Regions from separate parts of the Caloranaerobacter sp. TR13 genome, predicted to be linked through region 1. Evidence: predicted binding sites of a transcription regulator. Region 1 holds the regulator's gene; the other holds the start of a gene.

The links. The regulator HrcA, encoded in region 1, represses chaperone genes, less so after heat shock. The targets are predictions, from matches to a motif close to ATTAGCACTCNATANTATNGAGTGCTAAT.
Region 2: groES (co-chaperone GroES) is a predicted target of HrcA. The motif match lies at 11,332-11,360, and genes of this name have one in related genera.

The regions. Positions count from the first base shown of each region.
Region 1 covers NZ_JXLL01000001.1:163,081-179,240, reverse strand. Annotated here, with positions in the region: gene dnaJ (molecular chaperone DnaJ) at 1-237, opposite strand, end outside; gene dnaK (molecular chaperone DnaK) at 301-2,145, opposite strand; gene grpE (nucleotide exchange factor GrpE) at 2,168-2,752, opposite strand; gene hrcA (heat-inducible transcriptional repressor HrcA) at 2,837-3,871, opposite strand; gene hemW (radical SAM family heme chaperone HemW) at 4,048-5,184, opposite strand; gene lepA (translation elongation factor 4) at 5,242-7,053, opposite strand; gene TR13x_RS00790 (hypothetical protein) at 7,146-7,496, opposite strand; gene lepB (signal peptidase I) at 7,542-8,075, opposite strand; gene spoIIP (stage II sporulation protein P) at 8,143-9,435, opposite strand; gene gpr (GPR endopeptidase) at 9,546-10,520, opposite strand; gene rpsT (30S ribosomal protein S20) at 10,728-10,991, shown strand; gene holA (DNA polymerase III subunit delta) at 11,049-12,089, opposite strand; gene TR13x_RS00760 (DNA internalization-related competence protein ComEC/Rec2) at 12,115-14,442, opposite strand; gene TR13x_RS00755 (hypothetical protein) at 14,625-15,104, shown strand; gene TR13x_RS00750 (ArsB/NhaD family transporter) at 15,297-16,160, shown strand, end outside.
Region 2 covers NZ_JXLL01000010.1:41,020-57,179, forward strand. Annotated here, with positions in the region: gene abc-f (ribosomal protection-like ABC-F family protein) at 1-313, opposite strand, end outside; gene TR13x_RS07805 (redox-sensing transcriptional repressor Rex) at 646-1,284, shown strand; gene TR13x_RS07810 (methyl-accepting chemotaxis protein) at 1,449-3,467, shown strand; gene TR13x_RS07815 (spore germination protein) at 3,581-5,179, shown strand; gene TR13x_RS07820 (Ger(x)C family spore germination protein) at 5,181-6,359, shown strand; gene TR13x_RS07825 (hypothetical protein) at 6,374-6,586, shown strand; gene TR13x_RS07830 (endospore germination permease) at 6,592-7,683, shown strand; gene TR13x_RS07835 (Asp23/Gls24 family envelope stress response protein) at 7,952-8,764, shown strand; gene TR13x_RS07840 (Glu/Leu/Phe/Val dehydrogenase) at 8,940-10,193, shown strand; gene TR13x_RS07845 (DNA-3-methyladenine glycosylase) at 10,255-11,133, shown strand; gene groES (co-chaperone GroES) at 11,413-11,694, shown strand; gene groL (chaperonin GroEL) at 11,846-13,474, shown strand; gene TR13x_RS07860 (spore coat protein) at 13,509-13,775, opposite strand; gene TR13x_RS07865 (hypothetical protein) at 13,983-14,225, opposite strand; gene TR13x_RS07870 (LacI family DNA-binding transcriptional regulator) at 14,643-15,644, shown strand; gene TR13x_RS07875 (ABC transporter substrate-binding protein) at 15,882-16,160, shown strand, end outside.

The DNA.
Region 1 (16,160 bases):
TGCCGCATTGCCATTTACACCTGCATGCCCAAATCTATCGTATCTCGCTCTTTTTTCTGAGTCACTCAACACTTCATAAGCTTCATTTATCTCTTTAAATTTTTGTTCTGCTTCCTTATCCCCTGGATTTAGGTCTGGATGATATTTTTTTGCTAATTTTCTATATGCTTTCTTGATTTCTTGCTCCGATGCATTTTTATTAACTCCTAATATTTCATAGTAATCTCTATTGCTCATTCTTTCACCACCTTTCAACATCAAAAACCAAAGCTAAATCCAGAGGATTTAGCTTTGGTTTATTTATTTATCATCATCTACAACTTCATAGTCAGCATCAACTACATTTTCATCTTTCTTTTCACTTTGTTGATTATTTTCTTGCTGCCCAGCTTGAGCTCCATATTGCTGTGATGCCTGCTGATACATTTTTTGTGATATTGTATGGAATTCGTTAGTTAATTCCTCAGTTTTCTTTTTAATTTCTTCTATATTGTCGCCTTCTAATGCTTTCTTTAATTCTTCTAATTTAGCTTTAATTTTAGACTTTTCATCTTCACTTACTTTATCTCCTAGTTCATTTAATATTTTTTCTGTTTGATATACCATTGAATCAGCATTATTTCTTACTTCTACTTCTTCTTTTTTCTTTTTATCTTCTTCTGCAAACTTTTCAGCTTCTTTTATCTTTCTTTGTATTTCTTCTTCACTTAAGTTTGTTGATGCTGTTATAGTAATTTTTTGTTCCTTACCTGTTCCTAAATCTTTTGCTGAAACATGAACTATACCATTTGCATCTATATCGAAAGTAACTTCTATTTGTGGCACTCCTCTTGGTGCTGGAGGTATACCAGTTAATTGGAATCTACCTAACGTTGTATTGTCTTTAGCCATTGGTCTTTCACCTTGTAAAACGTGAATGTCAACAGCTGTTTGATTGTCTGCAGCAGTTGAGAATATTTGACTCTTCTTAGTAGGTATTGTTGTATTTCTTTCAATTAGTTTAGTAAATACCCCACCTAAAGTTTCGATACCTAGTGATAGTGGAGTTACGTCAAGCAATAATAAATCTTTAACTTCTCCACTTAAAACTCCTGCCTGAATTGCTGCCCCAACAGCTACACATTCATCAGGATTTATTCCCTTATGAGGTTCTTTACCAATTAAATTCTTAATAGCTCTTTGAACAGCTGGTATTCTTGTTGAACCACCAACTAAAATAACTTTATCTATATCTGATGGTGATAAATTGGCATCAGCTAATGCTCTCTTAGTAGGTTCTATAGTTTTTTCTACAAGATGAGCTGTTAATTCTTCAAATTTAGCTCTTGTTAAATCCATATTTAAATGTTTAGGACCTTCTTGTGTAGCAGTAATAAATGGAAGATTTATATTTGTTGTCATAACACTTGATAATTCTTTTTTAGCTTTTTCTGCTGCTTCTTTTAATCTTTGTAGAGCCATTTTATCATTTCTTAAATCTATTCCGTGTTCTTTTTTGAATTCTTCAGCAAGATAATCAATAATTGCTTGGTCAAAATCATCTCCACCTAGATGGTTGTTACCACTTGTTGCAATAACCTCAAATACTCCATCTCCAATTTCTAATATTGATACGTCAAATGTACCTCCACCTAAGTCAAATACTAATATTTTTTGTTGTTCATCGCCTTTATCTAAACCATATGCAAGTGATGCAGCTGTTGGTTCGTTTATAATCCTTCTTACATTTAACCCTGCTATTCTACCTGCATCTTTTGTTGCTTGCCTTTGGCTGTCTGTAAAATATGCAGGAACAGTTATTACTGCATCAGTAACTGGCTCCCCAAGATAACTTTCAGCATCTGCTTTAAGTTTTTGAAGAATCATAGCAGAAATATCTTGAGGTGTATACTCTTTTCCATCAATATTTACTTTATGGTCTGTACCCATATGTCTCTTTATTGAAATTATTGTTCTATCTGGATTTGTAATTGCTTGTCTTTTTGCAGTTTCCCCAACTAGTCTTTCTCCATTTTTTGTAAAAGCTACAATTGAAGGTGTAGTTCTATTTCCTTCAGCATTTGGTATAACTACAGGTTCTCCTCCTTCAATAACAGCAACACAGGAGTTTGTTGTACCTAAATCGATACCTATTATTTTACCCATAGTCTTCTCCTCCCTTTCAAGTTTATTTTGATATTTTTACCATACTTGGTCTAATGACTTTATCTTTTAATTTATATCCTTTTTGGTATACCTCTATTATTGTATCTTCTTCATGTTCACTTGATTCTTCTTGTGCAACCCCATGATGTAAATTAGGATCAAATTTTTCTCCAATCGCCTTTATCTCTTCTAAACCACTCTTTTTAAGTATATCTAATAATTGTTTATAAACCATCTCTATACCTTTGTAAAAACTATCTTCTTTCTGACTATCATTAACTGAATCTAATGCTCTTTCAAAATTGTCTATCACAGGCAATACTTGACATATTAACTCTTCAGATGCATAAGCATATATTGACTCTTTCTCTTTTTCTACTCTCTTTTTATAATTTAAAAAGTCTGCTTGTAATCTTAAAAATCTATTATTTAATTCTTCTAATTCTCTCATTTTACCTTCCAACTTTTCTTTTAATTCATCTATATTATCTTCTTTTGATTCTTCTGTAGCATCATTAGAATCTTTTTTTTCATTTTCCATATCTTTTTCTTCTTCATTATGTACCTGTTCTTTTGTAACTTCTTTTTCATTCAGGTCTTTTTCCATCTATTTCACCTCTTTTCAATATTCATAAACATATACATATATATTCTATTCAATACATTGGGTGCAAGATAGAATCTCACACCCTTATAATGTAAAATAGTTTTTCAAAATCTCATTTAAATCAAAAGCTATTGATTTGACAACAGAGACTACCTTTGAATAATCCATTCTTGTAGGTCCAATTACACCAATTTTGCCTATTGTTTTGCCATTTAAACTATATGTTGCAGTAATTAAACTACAGCTACTTACCTCTTCATAACAATTTTCACTACCAATAGTAATCTGAATGTCATGGAATCCACTCTTTAAAAGCATATCAACTACAGATTCCTTATTTTCTATAAATGATATAAAGCTTTTTGCTTTCGCAATATCATTATACTCTGGAAAATTAAATATGTTAGTTACACCGTCTGCAAACAAATCTACCTCGTACATACCATCTATTGATTGATTTATTAATGGTAAAATATCCTTTATCGTATTTTTTAAACTATACATCTCTTTTACAAGCTCTGTTTCAATATTCTTATTTATATCTTCTATTGAACATCCTTTTAGTCTACTATTTAAATAATTTGTGATTTTTTCTAATTGTTCTTCTTTTATACCATTTCCAATTCTAAATACTGTATTTTTAACTATTCCTGTATCAGTAACCATAACAACTAATACTTTATGTTCATCTATAGGTATTAGTTGTATTCTCTTTAATTTACTTCTTCTTATTTGAGGAGCAATTGCTAAAGATGTATAATTTGTAAGTTTAGATAAAATTTTAGCTGCATTTTGTATAACTTGTTCTATTTCTCTTATTTCTTTAAGTAAGCCTAGTTTTATCTTTTTTCTTTCTTCTTCTGTAATTTTCTTTATCTGCATTAAATTGTCAACATATAGTCTGTATGCTTTATCAGATGGTATCCTTCCAGCTGAAGTATGAGGCTGTAGTAAATATCCCAATTCTTCTAGATCTGACATCTCATTTCGTATAGTAGCTGAACTAACTCCTAGATTATATTTTTTTGCAATAGTTCTTGATCCTACTGGCTCAGCATTTGTAATATAACTGTGAATTATCGCCTGCAGGATTTTAAGCTTTCTATCATTCAATATCATACATACCACCTCAATTAGTTATAGAAAGCCTAAACTTTATAATTTGTAAAACTTATAATTTTTATTAGCACTCTACCCTATCGAGTGCTAATCTTATGTTTTTAAATTATCACTGTTTTTAAAATTTGTCAATACCTTTGTGTTAATTAGTTGATAGTTGCTAATTAATAACCGCATTAAGGGAGTAATTCTGCAAAAACTAAGTTGGATAAATCAATTCCTCTTTTTGTTAACCTAATATATTCTTCTTTATTTTCTATTAAACCTTTATCTTCTAAACTTTTTAACTGACTGCCATATATATCTTCTACATTCAATCCAAACCTATTTTTAAAGTCTGATTTCTTTATTCCTTTGATTAATCTTAGACCTAATATCATAAATTCTGCCATTTCCATTTCTATATCTATTTTTTCACTTTCTTCAATAGGTAAGCTATCTTCATTTAAACACTTAAAATACCGTTTAAAGTCTCCAAAATTGCTCCATCTTTTACTATTTATATTAGAATGAGCAGATAATCCTAAGCCAAGATAAGGTTTTACATTCCAATATATTAAGTTATGCTTACATTCATAACCAGGTTTGGCGAAATTGGATATTTCATAATGTATAAAATTGTTATCTTCTAATAATTCTATTCCTTTATAATACATATCCCTTTCTATATCTTCATCAGGTAAGTTTAATCTAGATTCATTATATAGTTTATAAAACAATGTCCCTTCTTCTATTTTTAAACTATAAAATGAAATATGTTCTGTTTTTAGTGCTATAACTTTTTTCAATGTATCAACAACATCTTCTATTGTCTGTCCTGGCAAATTAAACATTACATCTATATTAACATTATCAAAACCAAACTTTCTTATTAAATCATAGCTTTCTAAAAAATCTTTAGCAGTATGAATTCGGCCTATACTCTTTAATAAATTATCATTGAAAGACTGCAAACCTAAACTTATTCTGTTTATTCCCAAATTTTTATAATCATTTAATTTATATTTATTTAATGTTTTTGGATTTGCTTCTATTGTAAATTCAATTGACGTAGAAATATCAAACTTTTTATAAATATGATTTACAATATCACATAAAAATTTACTATCTATACTAGAAGGTGTTCCACCTCCAATAAATATTGTTTTAACTTTATAATCTTTTAATTCAACTGAGTACAAATCTATTTCTTTCTTTAAATATTTTATATAATCTTCAATAATATATGATTTATCTGTATATGAATTAAAATCACAATAAAAACATTTGCTTATACAAAATGGTATATGAATGTATATTCCTAATTCATTCATAATTAATTCTCCTTTAATTAAATTTTAAGGCACACTACTAAAGTGTGCCCTGTTGTTTTATTTATCATCAAATTTCAATACTGCTAAAAAGGCTTCCTGAGGTACTTCAACATTACCTAATTGCCTCATTCGTTTTTTACCTTCTTTTTGTTTCTGCAATAGTTTTTTCTTTCTTGATACGTCCCCACCATAACATTTTGCAAGTACATCTTTTCTTAATGCTTTGATAGTTTCTCTAGCAATTACTTTTGAACCAATCGCTGCCTGAATTGGAACAGCAAATAAATGTCTTGGTATAACGTCCTTTAACTTTTCAACTATACTTCTAGCTCTTTCATAAGCTTTATCTGTATGAACTATTATAGAAAATGCATCAACAAGCTCTTTGTTGATTAAAATATCTAATTTAACTAAATCAGATTTCTGATATCCTTTAAGCTCATAGTCAAAAGATGCATAACCTTTTGTCTTTGATTTAAGTGCATCGAAAAAGTCGTAAATTACTTCGTTTAATGGTAAGTCATAATGCATTACTACTCTTGATTGATCTAAATATTCCATATTCTTAAATGTTCCTCTTCTTGACTGACATAATTCCATTACAGCTCCAACATAGTCAGTAGGTGTCATAATTGAAGCTTCAACTATCGGCTCTTCCATATACTCTATTTCAGCCACTGGTGGCAAGTTTGTAGGATTTTGAATAGTTAGCATTTCACCATCTTTTTTCATTACCTTGTAAATAACACTAGGAGCTGTAGTAACAATATTTAAATTAAATTCTCTTTCTAATCTTTCCTGAATAATTTCCATATGCAATAATCCTAAAAACCCACATCTAAATCCAAATCCCAATGCTGCAGATGTCTCAGGCTCAAACACTAATGCAGCATCATTTACCTGTAGTTTTTCTAATGCATCTTTAACGTTATTATAATCTTCACCCTCAGCTGGATATACCCCACAGTATACCATAGGTGTAACTTTTTTATAACCTGGCAAAGGCTTTTCAGTTGGATTTTGTGCATCAGTTATTGTATCCCCAACTCTTGCATCTCTAACATTTTTTATACTTGCAGCGACATAACCAACATCTCCAGCATTCAACTCACCTATTGGCACTTGATTAGGTGCAAATATACCAACTTCATTAACTTCAAAAGTTTTTCCAGTTGCCATCATTTTTATTTTCATACCTGGCTTTATACTTCCTTCGACTACTCTTATATAAGTTATAACGCCTTTATAACTGTCATAATATGAATCAAATATTAATGCTTTCAATGGAGCATTAATATCACCCGTAGGTGCTGGTATTTTCTTTACGATACTTTCTAATACATCCTCTATATTTAGTCCTTCCTTAGCTGATATCATAGGTGCATCTTCACAATCTAATCCAATCACATCTTCTATTTCTCTTTTTATTTCTTCTGGTCTTGCACTTGGTAAATCTATTTTATTAATAACCGGTATTATCTCTAAATCTTGTTCTAACGCTAAATAAACATTTGCTAAAGTTTGAGCCTCAACGCCTTGTGCTGCATCAACTACTAGAAGAGCACCTTCACAAGCAGCTAAACTTCTTGATACCTCATAGTTAAAATCGACATGACCCGGTGTATCTATAAGATTTAAAATATACTCTTCGCCATCTTTAGCCTTGTAGATCAATCTTGTAGTTTGTAATTTTATTGTAATTCCTCTTTCACGCTCTAAATCCATATTATCTAATATTTGGTCCTTCATCTCTCTTTCAGTAAGAAGACCTGTTTTCTCAATCAATCTATCAGCTAATGTTGATTTACCATGATCTATATGAGCTATTATAGAAAAATTTCTTACTCTTTTCTGTCTATCTTTCGGCATATCTATCCTCCTCATAACATGGAAGTAATTCTAAACAATTATAACATAATATATAATGTGTTAAAAGTATAAATTAACAAAACGTTGATATACTAAAACACCGGGCTTAAGCCCGGCTCATTTTTAAAAAATTCTACTATTAAATTTTTTATTTGTTTAACATAATTCAATACTATAGTTTTATATTTCTCATAGTATATATCAACATCAGATTTTTTTATATTATAAACATTACCCATTAATTGTATTTTGTATATACCATTTAAATAACTGTATTCAAACAATTTCTCATCATCAATTTGCAAAAGCTCAATAAAAGATTGATCAACGATTCTAAGTCCAATAAACAAAATCAAAATAACTAATAAAATTGTTAGTCTTCTTCTTTGTCTTATCTTATGCCTAAGCTTTCTTTCATTTAATTTTTCAAGTCTTGTTCCCATAATAATCACCAAGATTATTATGGACAAAGTTAAAAATATTTATACTTATTTATATAATGACCCAAATCTGTTGTCAAAAGGATAATACCTAAATACTGCTTTACCTTTAATAAGTTTTACAGGTACTGGTCCAAAATACCTACTATCTTTACTTGCACCTAACCTTCTATTATCCCCTAACACAAACACATAACCTTTGGGAACTTTCAAATCTATATTACCATGAGTATACAAACTACCTTTTAAATAATATTCATCTAGCACTTTCCCATTAATATATACCTTGCCATCTACTATTTTTATCTCATCATTTTCAACAGCTACCACGCGTTTAATGTAATCTTTATCTGGTACATCTGGTGCTTTAAGTACAACTATATCTCCTCTTTTCGGTTCTCCCATAATATATATCAACTTATTGGTAAATAATCTATCGCCCTCATGCAGAGTCGGATACATAGAATACCCAAGAACGTATGTAGTATTGAAAATAAAGGTTTTAATTATTATAGCTATAACAACAGCAAACAATATACTTTTTATCCATTCTAGTATTTCTTTTTTAGCTTCTTCACTCATGTAAACACCTCCAATTAGCACATACATTATTATAGCACTTTTATTCTAAAAAAAAAAGCACTATAATCTATTCGATAATACCTCTTAATGCCATATCTAAAACATTTCCAATAAGTTTTGCTGATCTTTTAGCTTCTTCAATCGTATTTAAATTACTACCTACTTCTATTAATGCATAATAGTCGTTTACATATTGGTTAAACTTACCATAAGGTTTTATCACAATTCCCTTACATAATCCAGGATACATCTTATCAGAAACTTCTTTCATGTATTTAGCAAAATTTAATATCTTGTCTTTATTTGGATTTTCAGGCCCAATAACAAATGTGTATGTGGCAACATCAACACCATTAATTTTAACCTTACTTTCAGCTAAAGCTTTTTTAATATAGCTTGCATCTTCTGGAATACCATCTCTATGTATATCAAAAATTATCTTTATATTTTTATCTTTATTTATTATATCCTTAACTGTTGATAAAGACCTTGTATATGATTGATTATATGAAGGTATATCATGATAGATATCAATATGCTTAACTTTATGTCCTTTTTCCTTAAGTACATCTGTTATAATATCACCTATCTTTATAACATTATAATCTCTTTTTGTAGTATGATATCTATTTGACCTTATAGGCAGATATGCTTCAGTTCCATGTGTATGATATATCAGTATATACGGTTTTTCTTTATTTACTTTTAGTTTTTTTATATTTTTTGTTTTTATATTTTTATCTGTTAAAATATTTCCTTCGTTTGTTTCATAAGGATCTTCAATAAATATTATATCTTCCTTTATCTTTACTTCTCCATTTTCATTCGAACTAGCTGACTGCTTAGCAATATTTTGATTTTCATCATCTGTCGTTTCATTTTTACTATAGTAATTTACACTATTTACAGGAGTAATATCTTCTCTATTTAAAATTGTTTCTATCTGTGCCTTCAAAAAAGAAGTCATTTGAAAATATGATTTTAAACTATCTAATAATTCATTAATAAGACCTTTATCAAAACTATTCATATATTTTTCATAATACATGACCTTCATATATGAATTAGAGTTAATGATTATTTTCAAAAAAAAATTATCTATATTATCAGTTTTTAAATAACGCTTTTTATTTTCTACACTAAATAAATCAGTACTATTTATTTTTTCTAAACTATTCTCATTCTGCCCATCATAGTACGAAATATAATTAAATGCCTCTACAACTTCTTCATTATCATCCTTGGCAAAATCGTTTGAAAGCTTAGAAATTATTTTAAATCCTATAAAAAACAGCGTTAGACATAAAATGGCTATTATAATATACCAAATCCCCTTGTCTTTATAAATCCTTTGGCTCATAGGTAACACTCCCCTATACTTCTCTAATGTTAGACTACTATATGAAATTATATTCGGTAGTTTTTGTTATTATGATAGAAAAAAAGCGACTAAGCCTAAGCTTTAAGTCGCTAATTTAAATACTTATTTACATCTTTTAAATCAATTCCTGGATGCAGTGAAATATTTAGTCCATTTGCAATTACTTGTGAAAGGTCATTAATCAAATCATCAATTTCTTTTGGAGTAACCATCACATTCCCCATATAAGGATTTAATACTTCTTTAATTAGCTGATATTTATCTTCACTTTCCATGTCTTCTAGCATAGAATAAAAATTACTTCCAACCTTAGCTTGTTTTTTCATTTCACTTACTATCATATCAATAGTATCATTTACCATTGTTGCAGCGTCAACGACAGTAGGTACACCTATTGCTATAACTGGAATACCTAAATATTCTTTATTTAAACCTTTCCTTTTATTTCCGACACCAGAACCTGGGCTAATTCCTGTATCAGAAATCTGAATAGTACTACTTACTCTTTCCATTTTCCTAGATGCTAATGCATCTACGGCTATGACTAAATCTGGTTTAATCTTTTCAACAACCCCCTTTATTATTTCTCCTGTTTCAATCCCAGTAAGGCCCATTACACCTGGAGAAATAGCAGAAACATTCGCCATTGTTTCATCTTCAGTCTTTTTGTAAGCTTCAAAGTAATGTCTTGTAACCAAAATTTTGTCTACTACTTTTGGACCCAAGGCATCAGGAGTTACATTCCAATTGCCTAAACCTACAACTAAAGTTTTATTACTTTTATCAAGTTTGTGCAAGGCCTTAAGTTCTTTGGCTAATACTTTACTAATTTCATCTTTTAAATCTTGGTCTGCTTTTTTTAATGCTGGTGCTTCTATAGTAATATAGTTACCTATTGGTTTTCCCATTTGAGCCATACCAGTTTCATTAACTATTTTTACCCTTGTTATTGTATAGTTTTCTTTTTCCTCTCTCTCAACTTCAACTCCAGATACTTCAATATTATTCTTTTCTTTATATAACTCTCTCGCTTCAACCGCCAAGTCAGTTCTTATTTGCAGCATTTTGACACCACCTTTATTTATTAGTAGTATCTTTATGTTAACTCTTTATTAAAATATTTATTCTTAATTTTTGTTTTCAAATTTATCTTTTTGACTGCATAATTTTATTGGTACATGGGAATAAAAGAAATAACATATTTTTCTTGCAATTTATATATGTTCATGGTAAAATATCATTTGTCAATTGCATTTGAAGGGGGTGAACCTATGGCAAATATTAAATCAGCTAAAAAGAGAATTAAAGTTATAGAAAAAAGAACTGCTATAAATAGAAGAAGAAAGTCAGAAATCAAAACTTACATCAGAAAGTTTAATGAAGCATTAGAAAACGGAAATATTGAAGAAGCTAAAAACTTACTTAGACTAGTTGAGAAAAAGCTTTATAGAGCTGCTTCAAAAGGAACTATTCATAAAAATGCAGCTTCAAGAAAGGTTAGCCGTCTAGCTAAGAGATTAAACGAAGCTGTTTAATTAAATATGTAGCACTTATATTTCGGGCAAAAGCCCGAATTATTTTTTTGAAAACTTTTAAATACTTCTCGAAAACTCAACAATTAGCATTTCAAGTGCTAGTCTATTCTCAATTTGACCTTTTTTGATACTTTCATCTATTTTTAAACATCTTTCGAATGCACTCTGTAATTCTTCAATTTCAAAATTTCTGCTTTGTTCAATCAATTTTTTTACAACAAAATTCTGAACTCCAAGTTTCTGTGCAATAACACCTTGACTATACCCTTTTCCTTCTAAAAGTTTTGCCATGAATAAAAGTCTAATTTGTTTGATAACCATATGTAAAATCAACTGTATTGGCTCATTATTTAATATCATCTCATTTAAAAGCGTTAGTGCTCTATCTGTCCTCTTTTGACCAACTGAATCAACTAATTTAAAAATATTATTTTCAAGACTTCGAACTAAAACTTTATCTATATCTTCAGTCTTAACTTGCTCTCTACATCCTAAATAATTACATGTTTTTATAATTTCGTTTTCTAAATCATAGAGTGTCTTATTGCTACTATATTCTAAATATCCGGTATTTTCTATGAAATACATAATATCTTTTTGTGTTATCTTTTTGTTGTACTTGCTAAATGTCTTAGATACCCATCTAGCCAAATCTTCTCCTTTTATTTTTGATAATTCAATAACTTGGCCAACTTTTTTTATGTTTTTAACTAGCTTTTTTCTATTATCAATTTTCTCTTCTCTAACAACAAATATTAAACAAGTAAAATTGCTTACTTTAGAAATATATTCATTTAAACGCTGTTCATCTTCTTTATCATTTAATTTCCCGCCTGTTAAAAATACTAAGTTCTCTATAATTACAATTTTTTTATCGGACATAAAAGGCAGTGTCTCACAAGCATTTACAATTGAATCTACACCTACTTCTTTTCCATCTAAATGTACGTAATTAAGAGACTCAAAATTTTTATCTATATATTTTTCTTTTATCTCATTTATTATCCAATCAATCAAATAGTTTTCCTTGCCATATATAAGATAAACTCTTTTCAAATCATTATTTTTAATATCATTTAAAATCTGTTTATAACTCATAGTAACACTCCCTTAGTCTTAAAATTTAATTACTAATAAACCCATATATATTATATTTACTTGGTGTAATTTGTATTGTAACTAATCCATCTTTATCAGTTCTGTATATTTGAATATTTTGCTTTTCATATCTTTTTAATACTTCTGGGTTAGGATGTCGAAAATTGTTGATGCCTACACTTATAATACCATATTCGGGTTTAACCGATTTTAAAAATTCTTCAGTTGAAGATGTATAACTACCATGATGGGGCACTTTAAGAACGTCTATGTCTATACTATTCTGACTTAATACTGTTTTTTCAGCTTCAGATTCTATATCTCCAGTAAATAGAACTTTTTTCCCATATGCATTTAATAGCACGACCATAGATAGGTTATTCTCATTTTCATATTTAGCCTTATTTATATCTTTATTAGGATATAAAACCTCAAAAAATACGTTTTTATTTATCTTTATTTTATCACCTCTAGTTAGTATTTTAACTGTTATATCTTTTTCTTTTGCTTTTTTAATAATATCTAAATAAAGGTCATTCTGAACATTTTCATATGATATAAATATATTTTTTATTTTAAGTCTCTCAGCTAATTTTAATAAAGCTTCACAATGGTCTTCGTGAAAATGAGATACAAAAACTCCATCCAAAGTAAAAATACCTTTTTTAACTAAATATGGATAAAGTATGTTTTCACTAACATCAAATTCACCTGTAAGCGAACCTCCAGTATCTATTAAGAAAAATTTTTCATTATTTACACTAATTAAACTACTATCACCTTGTCCAACATCTAGAAACTCTATTTTTACATTATTTTGTAAAGTAATATGAAATGCTATCAGTAATATAGTAAATAAAGCATATGTCAAAAAAGCTTTCTTAACCTTCATAGATAGTAAATCAAACTTTATATAACCTAAAAGTATAAATACAGTAAGGTAATAGTAAATAATACTCTCAAATGATGGTTGAGGTAATGTTAATGTTTTGTATGGAATCATATCAAAAAATTTCATTAAAAATCTAGTTAAATTCAATATTGTATTCAATATTATTCCTAAAAACAAAGCAATATTTATATTAAGATAAGAAATAAAAATTAAAATAAACCCACCTATGACTGAAAAAGATAACATCGGAACTAAAACTAGGTTAGTTATTATAGCAATTAAAGATATATTGTTAAAATAATATGATAGTAATGGCAATGCACCGATTTGTACAGCTAAAACAGGTGATATCAACTTTATTATCTTGTTATTCACCTTTAATAACAATTCTATTCTTTTTGTAAACAACACTAATGATAGCGCTGATACAAATGATAATTGAAATCCTATATTAAAAATCCATAATGGTTTAAAAACAAGTAAGGTAAATGCCCCAAATAAAATACTATTTACTGCATCATATCTTCTTAAAGTAAAATTAGAAATCATTAATACTGTAAAAATAATTAAAGCCCTTAATACTGATGGAGGAAATTCTACTATGTAGCCATAACTCCAAATTAACATTATTGTAATAATCGTAGATAATCTTTTGTCTATTTGTAATATAGCAAAAATAAAAAGAAAAAAAGCTGAAATTATTCCTACATGTAAGCCAGATACTGCTAGTACATGAGAAATCCCCATTTCTCTAAAGCTGTCAAGTGTATTTTTATCTAAATACGAACTTTCTCCCAAAATAATTGATTTAATTATTGAACTATTTTCTTCTGACAATGTAGTATCTAATATATTCAAGAATTTTTTCCGAATTAGTCGAGTTCTGTACTCTAAAAAATTCAAGTTGTTTTTAGATAATAAATTTATTGAATAATCTCTTGAATATATTATTAAATATATATTTTTCGTCTCTAAATAAAGTCTGTAATTAAATAACTTTGGATTTGTATTTGCCTTAGGTTTTTTTATAAGGCCAATTCCTTTTATTTTATCTCCTGCTTTAAAAGTCTTCTTACCATTAATATTTAATAATACTTTTTCTTTTACATGATAAGTAGTTCCATTAATTTTAATATAATCAGTAATTAGTACATATTTTGAATATGAAGGACTTCTAGTAATTTCCTTTTTTACTATACCTGTATATTCTATTTTATTATCATACAAAAATTGTAGTTTATCCTCTTTTTTCATACTATTAGTATTATAATATCCAGTAAAGAAAACTAATAAAGCTAATGAATATATAAATACCTTTTCTTTTGAAATTGATAATATAAATAAAACCATAGAAAACAGCAAACCTATAATAAGTAGCAATTTAGGTGTATTATAAAATTTATAACTAAAATAAATTCCAATAATATATGGAAATAAAAAATAATAAAATGGTCTTTTCATTCTCAAAACCCCATTAAAATTTACTTAAAATAATTATATCATGAACAAAATCTTCGACTTAAATAAATTTTTTAAATAAATGAGAAATATAGTTTCCTATTAATTAAAAAATTTTTTTGTTAAATGTTTCTAATTCCAAAATTGTGATATAATTATTTTAAGTTGATTAAGGAGGGCTGTTTATGAGAAGATATATGAAAGCAGAAGTAAACAGACATGATATGATACTTACGCAAATGGGAGCAAAAATCGATATAATAAATTCTTATATGTGCTATGTTACATTTGATTTAGACGGAACAAAAATTTCATATGTATATAACGTTAATAAAAATAACAATTATTTTTTGGAAAGGATCGAGCCTTATCCTGAACCCGCAGGTACTTTTAAATCCGAAGAAGATGTAATTGAAACAATAAAAATTGATATCGAACAGTTTAAAAATGCAAAAAACTCTAGAGTTTTTGATTTGTTTGTTGATATAAATAAAGAAATGAGTAAAACCATTAGAAATTTTGAAGACCTTTACCTTTATTATAATGTACCACGTGAATATGCTGATTCAATAAAATCTAAGATTGAAGAGATACAGGACATAATCAAAAAAGCTAAAAACAACTGTAAAAGAGTTTATTTTAAAAAAGACCCGGATACTCTTTAGTTATAAAACGGCCTTCGGCCGTTTTCGCAATTTTCAAAATATTTAGTATAAGTATGAATTTTAGAGATATTCTAAAATAATAATGAAATATTAATTAATTTAACATATCAGAGTTACAAATAGGATTTTAAATTATTTTAATATAGGAGTAAAATAATATTCGTGCGTACATATTTAAAAGGAGTTGTTTATATGCTAACCAATTTCCATGCTTATATCGCTGCGATTATATTTATATTAACTTATGCTTTCATTATTTCTGAAAAAATCAGCAGAACTGCAGTTGCACTATTAGGTGCAGCAATAATGCTGGGTCTTAAAGTAATTAGCCAAGAATATGCTTTTAAATCTATTGATTTTAATACAATAGGATTATTAATTGGCATGATGATTATTATAACTATAACTAAACGAACGGGAGTATTTCAATATATTGCTATTAAATCAGCAAAGTTAGCTAAAGGTGATCCGTGGAAAATTATTTTATCTTTTTCAATAATAACTGCTATTTCATCAGCTCTTTTAGATAATGTAACTACAGTGCTATTAATTGCACCTGTTACTTTGGTTATTACTGACACATTAAATCTCAATCCAATACCATTTTTACTACCCGAAATACTTTCTGCAAATATAGGTGGAACAGCTACATTAATTGGTGACCCTCCTAACATTATGATTGGTAGTGCGACTGATTTAGGTTTTCTTGATTTTCTCTTTAATTTAGGTCCAGTAGTAGTAATTATCTTTATGGTTGTAATTTTTATATTGAAATTAATATATGGCAAAGAACTTAAAGTCGATGAAGAGCACAAAAAGCATATAATGGATTTTGACGAATATAAAGCCATAAAAGACTATAATCTGCTTAAAAAGAGTTTAATAGTCTTAGGACTAACTATAATAGGCTTTACATTACATCAAATTTTCGAATTTGAATCTGCTACAATAGCACTTATAGGTGCTTCTATATTACTAGTATTAAGCAAAATAAATCCAGAAGAAATTTTAATTGAATTAGAATGGACTACTATCTTTTTCTTTGCAGGACTATTT
Region 2 (16,160 bases), on a different contig from region 1:
CTAAATCTCTTAATCTTTTTTCCATATTAATGAGATGTTTAAAGACTTGTAAAGATTCTTCAAATATTGTATTATTACTTTCGATTTGTGTATTTTGCTCAAGGTATCCTATTTTATGGTCTTTAGCTATATAAATTTCCCCTGAATCTTTACTTAACTTACCAGTTAATATTTTAAAAAGTGTAGATTTACCTGTACCATTTAAACCAACTAAACCTATTTTTTCTCCACTATTTATAGTAAATGATATATTATTTAAAACTTTATAGGCAATATATGATTTGGATAAATTAGTGCATGATAATACAATCATAATGACAACTCCTTTAATGTATGCTAAATTAAACTTTGTATATAATTTTAACAGAAAAAGGATATAAGTTAAACTATAAACTGATGCAGTAAACTTAGGGATTATATTAGTTTTTGTGTATAATGTTTTACTTTAAAGTTAATCATTAATGTTATAAAATAATAATAAGCAGAAGTGTTTAATAGTACATATGTAAAAAGTTTGACAGAATATTGACAAAATGGTACAATATGCCTATAATTAGGGAAATAAACACCATATTAAAATATACTCTTAATAATTTTAAATTTTGAATTTTTAATTTTAAATTTCTTAAAGTGAGGGATATAAAAATGAAAAAGGGCAACAAAGTATCAATGGCAGTTATAAGAAGACTACCTAAGTATTATAGATATCTTGGAGAATTAATGGAGAGTGATGTAAAGAGAATTTCATCTCAACAGTTAAGTCAACTTACAGGATTTACTGCATCACAGATTAGACAAGACTTAAATAACTTTGGTGGTTTTGGTCAGCAAGGATATGGTTACAATGTTGAAGACTTGCATAATCAATTAGGAAAAATATTAGGTCTTGATAGAGTATATAATACTGTAATAGTAGGAGCTGGTAATTTGGGGCATGCGATAGCTAATTACCGTTCGTTTGAAGAAGAAGGTTTTAAGGTTAAGGCTATATTTGATGCAGATCCTAGAGTCATAGGAACTGAAATAAGAGGTATAAAAGTTAGAGATGTTAAAGAATTAGAGGACTTTGTTAAAGAAAACCAAATAGAAATAGGGATAATTTGTACACCTAAAGTTGTTAGTCAAGAAATAGCAGACAAACTAATAAATAGTGGTGTGAAAGGAATTTGGAACTTTGCACCTGCTGATTTAAAAGTTCCAAACGATGTTATTGTTGAAAATGTTCATTTAAATGAAAGTTTATTTACATTATCATATATGTTAAAAGAAAAAATGAGTGAATAGGTTACTTAAAGCTTTTTAGTACTTTAGTCCTATTTATAGATTTATCAATAGTTTAGGAACATAATGTTCCTATTTTTTTATGTAAAAAAAAGAAGGAATACACAATTTTTTGTCGAAACCTAAAGTACGACATAAACATAAAATAAAGTAAAGGAGGTAAAATTATGAAGAACAAGAGAAAAATTAAAATGGGATTAAGTTTTAAAATAACGTTTCTGTATATTATAATAATAACATTACTAATGTCTGGGTTTGGAATAATGTCTTATTTAAGATCGGTTGAAGTATTGAAAAGAGAATTAAAATCTACAACTTTGCAGTTAGTTAAACAAGTAGAATCAACGGTTGATAATTACTTAAACGGAATTGAAGAAAGTTTTATTACAATGACTCATGACCAAAATGTTCAAAAAGCTATTGCTGATCCTGATAGTATAGATAGAATGCTTAAGAGTTTTGAAGGTTATATGAAAGCTCATAAGGATATAAAAAACATTTATTTAGGTACAAAAGATGGAAAAATGTATTTGTATCCTGAGGTAAAGTTAAGTGAAGGGTTTGACCCTACTGTAAGACCTTGGTATAAGAAGGCTGTAGCAAATAAGAAATTAATATGGACAGATCCATATATAGATGCAAGTACTGGAGAACTTGTTGTTTCTGCAGCAATGCCAATATACAACAAGTCAGGTTTTAATGAATTTGTTGGAGTATTAGCTATAGATGTTTCTCTTGAAACATTAGCGAACATGGTAAATAATATTCAAGTTGGTAAAAAAGGGTACCCGGTTTTAATAGATAAAAATGGAAACATTATGACTCATAAAAATAGAGAACTAGTTGGGAAGCCAGTACCTGTTAAAGAAATAGTAGAAGCGATGAATAATAATAAAGAAGGTATTGTAGATTATAAGTTTGATGAAAATGGTAAATTGTATGACAAATTCGCTGTATTTACAACTGTTAATAGATTGGGTTGGAAAATACTCGCAGTTATGTATGTTAACGAAATAAAAGAGAACGTTATGATAATTTTGAAAAACACATTGCTATTTGGTATTATTTTCCTATTAGTAGGTATTGCAGCTTCTTACTTATTATCAAAATCTATAACTAAACCAATTAAGTCTTTAGTTGTTGAAATGAGAAGAATAAAAGATGGGGATTTAACTGCAAAATGCAATGTGAAAACTAAAGATGAAATTGGTGAACTTGCAGAGAATTTCAATATTACTACATCAGAATTAAATAAGTTGATAAGAAATGTTAAGCAAGTAGTAAATGAAGTTACTTCGGCTTCTCAGAATTTAGCTGCTACTGCTGAAGAAGTAAGTGCTTCAGCAGAAGAAGTTACAAGTGCTGTGGAAGAAATTGCAAATGGTGCAACTGAACAGGCTGCAGATACTGAAAAAGGAGTTAAAATAGTAAATGGTTTAGCTGAAAAAATTGTTGAATTAAATACAAGTGCAGATGAAATGCTAAATTCAGCTAAAGAAATAATGGATGTAAATACTTCTAGCATAGATTTAGTTGAAACACTTAAGGACAAGACAAAAGAAAATGAAGATGCAATTAACAGAATTGAAAGAGCGATTATTGAGCTAGATAACAAGACTAAAAATATTGGAAATATTTTGGATACTATAACTTCAATTTCTGAACAGACTAATCTTTTAGCATTAAATGCTTTAATTGAAGCTGCTAGAGCAGGTGAACACGGAAAGGGATTTGCGGTTGTTGCAGATGAGATAAGAAAACTTGCTGAAGACTCTGGTAGTGCAGCAGATAGAATTAAAGAGATTATAACTGAAATTCAAAAAGAGAGTAAGAATACAGTTGAAATAATGAAAGAAGTTAAATCTAGGTCAGAGGAACAATCTCAAAATGTATTTGAAGTTAATAAAGCATTTGAACTTATATCTCAATCTATAGAAAAAATAACAGAAAAAATCGAAAACCTGTATGAATTTGTAAATGGTATAAATAAAGATAAAGACTTGATTGTAGATTCTATAAGTAGTATTTCTGCTGTGTCAGAACAAACAGCAGCTTCATCAGAACAGGTAAGTGCATCAATGCAGCAACAGGCTTCAGCTATAGAGGAAGTTGCTAGAGCAGCAGATAAGTTAAGTGGATTAGCAACAAACTTAGAAGAAGAAATGAATAGATTTAAGGTAGATTAAAGAAAGATTAAAGCCAACTCTAAATGGGTTGGCTTTTTTTCTGTTTGAATATATTTTTTATTCCATGAAATACTAATAATTGAGTTTAATGTATTATTTATGAGGTGATTAAGGTGTTAAGATATTTTAGTAGATTGTTGAATTATTTTGTATTAAAAGCTAAAAATGATAGCGTATTAGATTCAAAATACTATCTAGAGACTGAAAAAATACCAAGGTCTATTGATGCTGTTAAAGAGAAACTTAAAAGGATATTTTCCGATTCAGGTGATTTTGTTTTACGCGAGATAGCATTGGGTGAAAATTCAGAAGTTAAAATATTAGTTGCATTTATTGATGGCATAACCAATAAGCAGACTGTAAATATAAATATTTTAAAAGCATTGATGGTAGAGTCTAGAATATCAAATCTAAATAGAGTAGTAAACAAAGAAACTATTGTAGATATACTTAAGGATAACTTATTAAGTGTTGGGGATCTTAAAATTATTAGTGATTTTAAACATACAGTAGATGATATTCTTGCGGGAGATACTATTATATATATAGACGGTCAAGATGTCGCATTTAAGGCAGATACTAAAGGTTGGGAATCAAGAGGCGTTGAGGAACCTGATACAGAAGCTGTTGTAAGAGGGCCTAGAGAAGGCTTTACAGAAACGTTAAGAACTAATACAGCACTTTTACGTAGAAAAATTCGGAATCCTAATTTGAAGTTTGAAATGATTAAGTTAGGAGAGCAGACTAATACGGATGTATGTATTTGTTATATAAAAGGTATAGCTAATCCGGATATCATAGAAACTGTTAAGAGAAGATTAGAAAATATAAAGATAGATGCAATACTTGAGTCAGGATATATAGAAGAATTTATTGAAGATGAACCATTTTCGATATTTCCTACTGTAGGAAATAGTGAAAAACCAGATGTTGTAGCAGCTAAGCTGCTAGAAGGTAGAATTGCGATTTTATGTGATGGGACTCCTTTTGCATTAACAGTTCCATACCTGTTAATAGAAACAATACAAGCAAGTGAAGACTATTATTCAAGACCATATTTTGCTTCGATAGCAAGATTTGCACGTGTGTTAGCTTTCTTGGGTTCAGTTATACTGCCTAGTTTTTATGTAGCATTAATTTCATTTCATGCTGATGTAATTCCATTTAAGTTATTATTGTCAGTATCTGCATCGAGAGAGGGATTGCCTACATCTGCTTTTACTGAAGCTTTATTAATGGTGCTCTCTTTTGAATTGTTAAGAGAAGCAGGTGTTAGAATGCCAAGACCAATTGGGCAAGCCGTAAGTATAGTAGGTGCTTTAGTACTTGGTGAAGCCGCAGTTAAAGCAGGCCTTGTTAGTAATTTGATGATTATGGTTACTGCATTGACTGCAATTAGCAGTTTTGTTGTACCTCCTATGGGTGGTACTATACCGATATTAAGAGTGCTATTTCTCATTCCTGCAAATATATTAGGGTTTATGGGGCTATTTTTATCTATATTTGTAGTTCTCATTCATTTATGCTCATTAAGGTCATTTGGAGTGCCTTATACATCTCCATTTGCACCTCTTGACGGTATGGGATTAAAAGATTCCATTGTAAGATTTCCAATATGGAGTATGTTTACAAGGCCTAAGGCTATTATTGGAAATAAAAATAGAAGGGCTAAGTATAGAATGAAAATTAATTATATAAAGAAAGAGGATTGATATGATTAAGCTAAAGAAAATTTCAGTTCTATTGCTGATGATCATATTTAATATTGCAATATTTACTGCTTGTTGGGATAATAAAGATTTAACAGAAAAAGCTTTTGTTACAGCTGTAGGTGTAGATAAAACTGATGAAGGTAAAATACAGTTGACTTTGCAAATAGTGAAACCTACTGTAGTAAAAGCTGGAGAGCAAGGGGCTCCACAAGAGGAAGCATTTTGGGTTTTTACAACTACTGGAGATACTATATTTGAAGCAGCTAAAAATCAATTAACTACGGTAAACAGAAAGCCTTTTTATAATCATGCAGATTTAATGGTTTTAGGAGAGAAGTTTGCACGAAGTGGTATTATGGAAGCATTAGATTTTTGGGAGAGAAATCATGAACCGAGATTAGGAGCTGACATTATTGTTGCTAAAGGTACAACTGCAGAGGAAATATTAAAAGCTAAAAGTGATTTGGAAAAAATACCTTCCATGCATATAAAAAGCATATTAGAAAATAATAAAGCACTTGCGAAAATAAAGAAAATTACTATTATTGATGTTTTAAAGCAGCTTATTCAGCCAGGTTTAAGTCCAGCCATAGGTGCAATAGAGGTTGTCAAAAAAGAAAAAGTACAAAAAATTGAAAACATGAAAATAGAGAGTACTGCTGTTTTCAAAATGGATAAACTAATAGGATGGCTTAATGCTACTCAAACTCGAGGGCTTTTATTTATACAAAATGAAGTTAAAAATGCAGTTTACAGTATAGATAACCCTTTAGATGAAAGTAAGAAAATTTCAATAGAGATATCAAGTTCAAAAGGAAAAATAGATGTTAAAACAGTTGATGGAAAGTTAGTTTTGTTGATAGAAATTAAAGCAATTGGGAATATAGCAGATCAGCAGGGAAATGGTGATTTAACTAAAAAAGAGATTTTTAAAAAGTTAAGTAAAGAGACAGAAAAAGCTATGAAAAAGGATATTGAAGATGTTGTAAATATTGCACAAAAGAAATATAAAAGTGATATTTTTGGATTTGGAGAAGTTGTTTATAAGAAACATTTAGACTATTGGAAACAAGTTAAAGACGATTGGTCAGATGTTTTTAGTAATGCTCCGGTTGAAATAAAGGTAGAAGTGAAAATTAGGGGGACTGGAATTGTGGGAAAGCCATCTAAAGTTAGGTGAAGGCAGGGGTCAGTATGGTAATAGGTTTGATTACTATATATATTTTGATTGTAGTTTTTGATATACCAGTAATATCAAAAACAAATAAAAAGAAAAAAACTATTATTGTATATTCGATATTACTAGGATTAAGTTTTATTATAAGTATACTTTTGATGCTTGAGAAAATGCCAACAACTCCTTCTATTGTTATTGAGAGTTTAGTAAAATCTGTTTTTACGAGGTGAAGAAATTGATTAGTAATGAAAAAATTTCACCAGTTCAATTATCATTTATTATAATGGGATTTATTTTTGGTAGCTCTGCTATAATAACGCCAGCAGCAGCTGCTTGTCAAGATTCGTGGCTAGCCTATATTATCGGTTGGGCTGGAGGTTATATATTAATTGGGATGTATGTATATATATCGATATTAAATCCATCAAAAACATTTATAGAAATATTAAAAGATACTTTTGGAAAATATATAGGTAGTATTATTGGGATATTTTATGTTTGGTATTTTCTTCATTTAGCAGGACTTGTCTTTAGAAATTTGGGAGAGTTTATGGTGACATCTATTTACACTGAAACTCCACTTATTTTTATTATAGTTTCTATAGCCTTAGTATTAATTTATAGTTTAAAAAAAGGATTAGAAGTAATTGTTAAAGTATCACAGATAACAGTTCCAGTAATGTTGATTTTGGTTATTTCAATATTTTTATTGGTAATGAAACATTATGAAGTGAAAAATCTACTGCCGTTTTTAGAATATGGATTTTCAAAAGTATTAAAGGTAGGTTTTTCTGTATTAACTTTTCCGTTTGGAGAAACTGTAGTACTCTTAATGATATTCCCTTATATAAATAAACAAAAAGATTTATTTAAGGTATCTTATATTTCGCTTACAGTTATTGGCTTTATTTTACTAAGTGTAGTAATGAGTAATTTGATGGCTTTAGGAGCAGATATGTTAAATAGAGATATGTTTCCATCGCATGTTACAATAAGCTTAATCCCTGGAATAGCCGTTGAACCATTTATTTCTGTAAATTTGCTTATAGCTGGAAGTGTCAAGATAGTAATATGTATTTATGCTGCACTTATTGGAATTACACAATTATTTGACTTAGATGATTATAAACCATTTATTATTCCTGTAGTTACAATTGCAATTGTAATTTCTATATGGATATATGATAGTTTGCCAGAAATGGTAAGATGGGCTGGGGAAGTATATCCGTATTATGTTATTCCATTTCAAATTATAATACCAGCATTAGTATTGGTTATTTCAATTGTGAAAAATAGGGGGCAGAGAACAGAAAAAAGTAGGTACTAGGTACTGGGTATTAGATACTTGAGTAGAGAAATGTAAAATTGAAAATGTAAAATTAACTTGGCTATTTGTAATTTGCTGTTTGTCTTTTGCAGTAGAGAATCAGTTCTTCACTACTGCTGATTTTTTGAGAGTTGAATTTTGATAATTGATAATCAACAATTGATAGATGCCAATTATCAATTGTAAATTGTTCATTATCAATGGGCTATTGACTATCAACTAATATATGATACTATTTTTATATAGTTGAATTTCTGGAGGAATGTTTATGAAAGTAACAGCCCTTATTGGTGAAAGTGGTACGGGCAAGAGCTACAAGGCTATTATGTTGGCTAAAGAACTGGGTATAGAATATATAATTGACGACGGATTATTGATAAAAGGGACGAATGTTTTGGCAGGAAAGTCTGCTAAGAGGGAAGACACTATTGTAAGTGCAGTAAAAAGAGCTTTATTTATGGACAAGGATCATAGAAAAGAAATGAAGGAAGTTATAAAAAAACTTAGGCCTAATACTTTATTAATATTAGGTACATCTAATAGAATGGTAGATAAAATTGTTGAAACATTAGAACTCCCTGCAATAACTAAAAGAATATATATACAAGACATATCTGATGAATATGAAATTGATTTAGCAAAAAAACAGAGGCAGTTAGAAGGGAAGCATGTTATTCCTGTACCGACTTTTGAGATAAAAAAAGAGTTTTCTGGATATTTTATAGATACCTTAAAAGTATTTTTTAGAAAACCAAATAATGATAAGCAGTATTTTGAAAAAACAGTAGTAAGACCTACATTCAGTTATTTAGGTAAATACACCATATCACGCAATGTAATAAGAGATTTAATTAAGTATGCTGCTTACAAGGTTATAGGTATTTCTAAGGTTGGGAATATAGATATAAAGACTAAAGAACAAGGAATAATAATTTCTTTAGATGTAGAAATGGTATATGGGAATCCAATAAGACCTCTTGTGAGAAGAATGCAGGAGCAGATAGTAAATGAAGTTGAATATATGACTTCTCTAAACATATTGTCTGTTGATGTTAGTGTCAAAAAAATGATAAAAATTTAATATTTATTTACAAAAAAATATATATGTGTTATAATTCCCATGTGGAACGAAGATACTACATATCAATAATGTTATATAAGGTTAGGTTTTCAACATGAAAACCTTTTCCTAAAATATATAAATGTTAATGTTTTAACAAATATTAAATTACTATATATTATAAGGAGGTCCTATAATGGCTGAAAAAACTTTAAATCCATTTGAGATTGCTCAACAACAAATTAAGACAGCATGTGATAAGCTTGGGGCAGAACCAGAAGTATATGAATTATTGAAAGAGCCAATGAGAGTTCTAGAAGTGTCAATCCCTGTAAGAATGGATGACGGAAGTATCAGAGTATTCAAAGGATTCAGATCACAGCACAATGACGCGCCTGGACCAACAAAAGGTGGTATAAGATTCCATCAAGATGTAACTAGAGACGAAGTAAAAGCTTTATCAACTTGGATGACTTTCAAATGTGGAGTAATTGGTCTTCCATATGGTGGAGGAAAAGGTGGAATTATAGTTGACCCACGTGAATTATCAGAAGGTGAATTAGAAAGATTATCAAGAGCTTACGCTAGAGCAATAGCTCCAATTATTGGAGATAAAAAAGATATACCAGCGCCAGACGTTAACACAAATGGACAAATAATGGCTTGGATGGTTGATGAATATTCAAAATTAAAAGGATACAACGTTCCTGGAGTATTTACTGGAAAGCCTGTTAGCTTCGGAGGTTCATTAGCAAGAACTGAAGCTACTGGATATGGTGTTGCTATAATGGTTAGAGAAGCAGCTAAGAGGTTAGGATTAAACTTAGCTGACTTAAAAGTAGCTGTTCAAGGTTTTGGTAACGTTGGAAGCTATGCAGCTATGTATATGGAAGAAATGGGAGCTAAAGTTATAGGTGTATCTGATTCATCAGCTTGTATAATCAATGAAAACGGATTAAATGTTAAAGAATTAATGGAATACGTAAAAGAAAACAGACATGTAAAAGGCTTCCCTGGAGCTGAAAAAGAAGTTAACAGAGATGAAGTACTTACATTAGATGTTGATGTATTATTACCATGTGCATTAGAAAATCAAATAACTAGCAAAAATGCTAATGATATAAAAGCTAAGATTATAAGTGAGGGTGCTAATGGACCAACAACTCCTGAAGCAGACGAAATACTATACAATAAAGGAGTATTAGTAATTCCTGATATCTTAGCTAACTCAGGTGGAGTTACTGTTTCATACTTCGAATGGGTACAAAACTTAATGAATTACTACTGGAGCTTCGAAGAAGTACAAGAAAAAGAAGAAAGATTAATGGTGAAAGCGTTCAATGAAATATATGAATTAATGGAAGAACATAAAGTTAATATGAGAACTGCAGCATACATGATGTCAATTAAGAGAGTAGCTGAAGCTATGAAATTAAGAGGTTGGTATTAATAAAAAGCTGGCGTAATTGCCAGCTTTTTTTCGTTTGGACGAACTCTAATAGGAAGGGTGTATGGTTTTGAAGATAACTGAAGATAAAGATAAAGTTATCATTGAAAATCTAGAAGATTTTGAACCTGAGCATATATTCGAATGTGGACAGTGTTTTAGGTGGAATAAAGAGGATGATGGTAGTTATACAGGTGTAGCAAATGGGAAAATCATAAATGTAAAAAAAGAAGATGGGATAATTATTTTTTCTAATACTAATCTAAATGAATTTAATGATATTTGGTTTGAATATTTTGATTTAGGTAGGGATTATAGCAAAATAAAAAGAGAGCTTTCAAAGGATAAAATTTTGAAGAAAGCTGTAGAATATGGCTACGGTATAAGAATATTAAAGCAGGATGTTTGGGAGGTTTTAATATCGTTTATTATTTCGGCTAATAATAGGATACCGATGATAAAAAGAGCTATAGAAAATTTAAGTCAAAAATATGGAGAGTTGATTGGTGAATATAATGGGAAAAAATATTATAGTTTTCCTAAAGCAGATGCTCTTAGTAGGCTGACGATAGATGATATAAAAGATTGTAAGACAGGTTTTAGAGCTAAATACATATTTAATGCTGCTGCAATTGTTTCGAATAAGCAGATGGATATCTATAGATTGAAAAACTTAACTACAGAAGAAGCGAAAAAAGAATTGATGTTATTTGCTGGTGTAGGACCAAAGGTTGCTGATTGCATAATGTTATTTTCTATGGAAAAGTATGATGCTTTTCCGATAGATGTTTGGGTGAAGAGGGTAATGGAGTATTTTTATCTTAAAAAAGATACTAAACTTAAAGATATACAAAAATATGCACAAAATAAATTTGGGGAATATGCAGGATTTGCGCAGCAGTATCTATTTTATTATGCAAGGGAGCATGATATTAGGTACTAGGTGCTGGGTGTTAGAAGAGATCAGGGGACAGGGGACAGAGAACAGGGGACAGAAAGCTGGCAACCCCAAAAACAGAGAAAAACAAAGAAAATAGAATAAAAAATGAAATAAACAGACATAATTGGCTGTAATTCGGAAAAACAAAGAATGAAAGTGTTTGCCTACATAATATCTATTTTATAACATATATTTGTAGGCATTAGCACTCGGTGTTAGTGAGTGCTAACAATTAGGAAAGTAATATCATTTAATATAAATTATGATAAGGAGGGTTATAAGATGAAAATTAAACCATTAGGTGACAGAGTGGTTATTAAGAAAATCGAGGTTGAAGAAAAAACTAAAAGTGGTATTGTTCTACCAAGTTCAGCTAAAGAGCAGCCTCAAATGGCAGAAGTAATAGCTGTAGGACCTGGAATTACTAACGATGAGAAGAAAAAAGAAGAATTAAAAGTAGGAGATAAAGTAATATTCTCAAAATATGCTGGTACAGAAGTTAAGGTAGATGGAGAAGAATATACTATCTTAAAATTAGTAGATATCTTAGCGGTAATTGAATAATAGGTACTAGGTACTGGGTACTAGGTACTGGGATAAAGAAATGTAAAATTCAAAATGTAAAATGAAGAATTAGTTAACAGTGAACAGTTCACAGATGGTTAGAAGTGAAAGACGGTTTGATATTAAAAAAAGAAAAAGGAGGTAATTTAATATGGCAAAGGAAATAAAATTTAGTGAAGAAGCTCGCCGTGCAATGGAAAGAGGTATAAACAAATTAGCTGATACTGTTAAAGTAACTTTAGGGCCAAAAGGAAGAAATGTTGTTTTAGATAAGAAGTTTGGTTCACCACTTATTACAAATGATGGTGTTACAATAGCTCGTGAAATAGAGTTAAAAGACCCATATGAGAACATGGGAGCTCAATTAGTTAAAGAAGTTGCTACAAAAACTAATGATGTTGCTGGAGATGGTACTACTACAGCTACATTATTAGCTCAAGCTATTATAAGAGAAGGATTAAAGAATGTAGCTGCTGGTGCTAACCCAATGTTAATTAAGAAAGGTATACATAAAGCAGTAGATGCTGCAGTAGAAGAACTTAAAGCTTTATCAAAACCAGTTGAAGGTAAAGAAGCTATAGCTCAAGTTGCTTCAATTTCAGCAGCTGACGAAGAAATTGGAAAATTAATCGCTGAAGCCATGGAAAAAGTAGGAAAAGATGGCGTTATTACAGTTGAAGAGTCAAAATCAATGGGAACTACATTAGAAGTAGTTGAAGGTATGCAATTTGATAGAGGATATTTATCACCTTACATGGTAACTGATGCAGAAAAAATGGAAGCTGTATTAGACGACCCATACATTTTAATCACAGATAGAAAAATATCAAATATACAAGATTTATTACCTATCTTAGAGCAAATAGTTCAACAAGGAAAGCAGTTATTAATAATAGCTGAAGATGTAGAAGGAGAAGCTTTAGCTACATTAGTTGTTAATAAATTAAGAGGTACATTCACTTGTGTAGCTGTTAAAGCTCCAGGATTTGGTGATAGAAGAAAAGAAATGTTAAGAGATATTGCTATCTTAACTGGTGGAGAAGTTATTTCAGAAGAGTTAGGATACGACTTAAAAGAAGCTACAATTGAAATGTTAGGAAAAGCTAGCAGAGTAAAAGTTGATAAAGAAAATACTACAATTGTAGGTGGAGCTGGTTCAGAAGAAGCTATTAAAGATAGAATTAAGCAAATCAAGATTCAAATCGAAGAAACAACTTCAGATTTTGATAGAGAGAAATTACAAGAAAGATTAGCTAAATTATCAGGTGGAGTTGCTGTTATCCAAGTTGGTGCAGCTACTGAAACTGAATTAAAAGAGAAAAAATTAAGAATAGAAGATGCTTTAGCTGCAACAAGAGCAGCAGTTGAAGAAGGTATAGTTCCAGGTGGTGGAACTGCATTAATCAACGTAATTCCTGCAGTTGAAAAAGTACTTGAAACTGAAACAGGAGATGTTAAGACAGGTGTAGATATAATAAGAAGAGCTTTAGAAGAACCAGTAAGACAAATTGCAGCAAATGCTGGTTTAGAAGGCTCAGTTATAGTTGAAAAAGTTAAATCAAGCGAAAAAGGTATTGGATTTGACGCATTAAATGAAAAATATGTAAATATGATTGAAGCTGGTATAGTAGACCCAACTAAAGTTACAAGATCAGCTCTTCAAAATGCTGCATCAGTGTCAGCAATGGTATTAACTACTGAAGCTGTAGTAGCAGATAAAGAAGAAGAGAAAGATATGGGAATGGGTGGCGGAATGCCTGGCGGAATGCCAATGATGTAATAAAAAACCTCCGGTTTTGCCGGGGGTTTTTTATTTATTGTATAGATTGAAATTTTTCTACTGTATTAAGTAAATCTGACTCACTTACCAAACGACTTCGATTCCATCCTCTTTCATCCATTATCTTATATATTGTATATTGAATATCTTGAATATCGTTTAGACATTCAGATAGTATTTTTCTTAAAACTGGGCATGTCGATTCAACAATTGTATTGTTATAAGAAATTGCTAATTCTTTTTCTGACAAGACTAAGTCATTTAATATTTCTTGTTCTGATAAATTATTAATAATATACATGAGGCATGCCTCCTTTTATGTGAGTTGACAGGAAATAAAAAACAGTTACCAGTTACCAGAGAACAGACGACAGGATAAATAAGTTGCCAGTTGCCAGAGAACAGTTTCCAGTTTTCTGTCCCCTGTTCCTATCAACTATTTACTAAATTCTACATTTTCCATTTTCAATTTTTAATTTTTTTACTCCTGTTCCCAGTTCTCTTGTTTTTAGTTTTTTAATACCTGTTCTCTGTTCCCTGTTATCTGTCCCCTACCAACCAAATAACTAAGTACTTTCTTATAATTTCTCTTATGTCTCTTACTGGCGTTGTAACATAAATTTTTGAGTTCGCTGTCATAACACATTTCTGCATAGTTTAAATATTTTTTATATAGTAATTTTTCTTGTTTTAGTTGCTCTTCGATTAACGAGAGTGTTTTATAATCCAATTTAGAATTTAAATCTGCCATGGCATTACCTCCGTTTGTTTATTCAGTTACCAGTTGCCAGGGTACAGTTGCCAGTTTTCTGTTTTCTAATCTCTGTTCTCTGTCCTCTGTTCTCTATTTTTTTCATTTACTATTAGTATTTTACTTAATAAAAAATATATAGCATGTAAAAAAGAGATAGCAAACAATAAAATAGTTTAAATTGAAAAAAAGGGAAAAATGTATATGGCATAATTTACTTTGACAAAATAGTGATTAAACGAGGTAACTAAATAAAAAATGTTATATTTTGACTGATTATCTGATATAAGTGGAGATATATAAAGTTTTTATTTAATTTTTTGAAAACTTAAAAAATAATATATAGACAAAATAAAAAAAATATGTTATATTAAATTAAGGAAAACGATTACGTAGTGAATAGATGGGTGGTAAGCTATGAAAATAACAATAAAAGATGTAGCTAAAAAGGCAAACGTTTCAGTTGCTACCGTTTCAAGGATACTTAATAATCTAGGAGGATATTCTGAAGAAACCAAAGAAAAGGTCTTGAAAGTAATTGACGAAATAGGATATCAAAGAAATGAGATAGCTAGAGGGTTGATAACCAAAAGTACTAATACAATAGGAGTTTTAGTGCCAAATGTATCAACAAATTTTTATGCAGAAATATTAAATGGTATTGAGGATACTGCCCATAAAAATGGATATAGTGTTGTAGTATGTAATACAGGAATAGGTGGGAAAAGAACATTAGCCTATTTAGACGTTTTATCATCGAGACAAGTAGATGGAATTGTTATAACTAGCCTTACTCCAAAAGAGGAATATGAGAAAGCGATAATATCTACTAGAATTCCTAGTATACTTGTGTCTACAATGTCATTTAGATATCAGCTACCCTTTATAAGAGTAGATGATAAATTAGCTGCATATAGTGCAACAAAATATTTGATAGAAAAAGGACATAGGAAAATTGCAATGATTGCTGGAAATGAAGATGACCCAATAGCAGGCATTCCGAGAGTAGAAGGATATATGCAGGCTCTTAGGGATTATAATGTAGCAATTGATAAAGAACTTATCAGACATGGTGACTTTTCATATGAAAGTGGAATCAAGTGTATGAGAGGATTGCTTGAAGATAAAAAAGATTTTACAGCTGTTTTTGCAGCCAGCGATGATATGGCAATAGGTGCATTGTATGTAGCTTACAAAAATGGAATTTCTATACCTGATGAATTATCTGTAGTTGGATATGACAATACAATGACAGCTCGAATGTCTATTCCACCTTTAACTACTTTAGCACAGCCTTTGTATGAAATGGGCAAAAGAGCAGTAAGCTCATTACTAAAAAAGATATCTAAAGGAGAAAGTATAGAGAGTATAATTATGCCTCATAAAATTATAGAGAGGGATACAGTTAAAAGTATATAATTTTTTTTAATCATATAGTAAACGTTTACGTAAATACCAGTAGACTTAAATTTAATTTTTTAAATAAATCTAGATAAGTGTAGTCCTTTTGAATGTTTGTGGAGTTTTGCAACAAACTAATATATTCAAGAAAAGGGGGGAGGTAACCGAACTTATAAATTATTAAAACTTCAATATTTGAAAGTCAAAATTACTTTAAACTTTTGACACTACCAAATAAAATGGAGGGGGAAGTTTATGAAAAAGAAATTTAAAAAACTTATGTGTATGATGCTAACTTTAATTGTTGTTGCATCTGTTTTTACTGGATGTAGTCAATCAAGTGATGTATCAGGCAAAGACGGAAAGATAGAGTTAGAGCTTTTCTCTAACAAATCTGAAAGTAAGACAACTCTAGAAAACTTTATTAAGGAATTTGAAAAAGAGAATCCAAATATTCATATTGTAGTAAACGTACCACCAGAAGCAGGAACAGTTTTACGTACTAGGTTAACAAAGAATGATATTCCAGATATA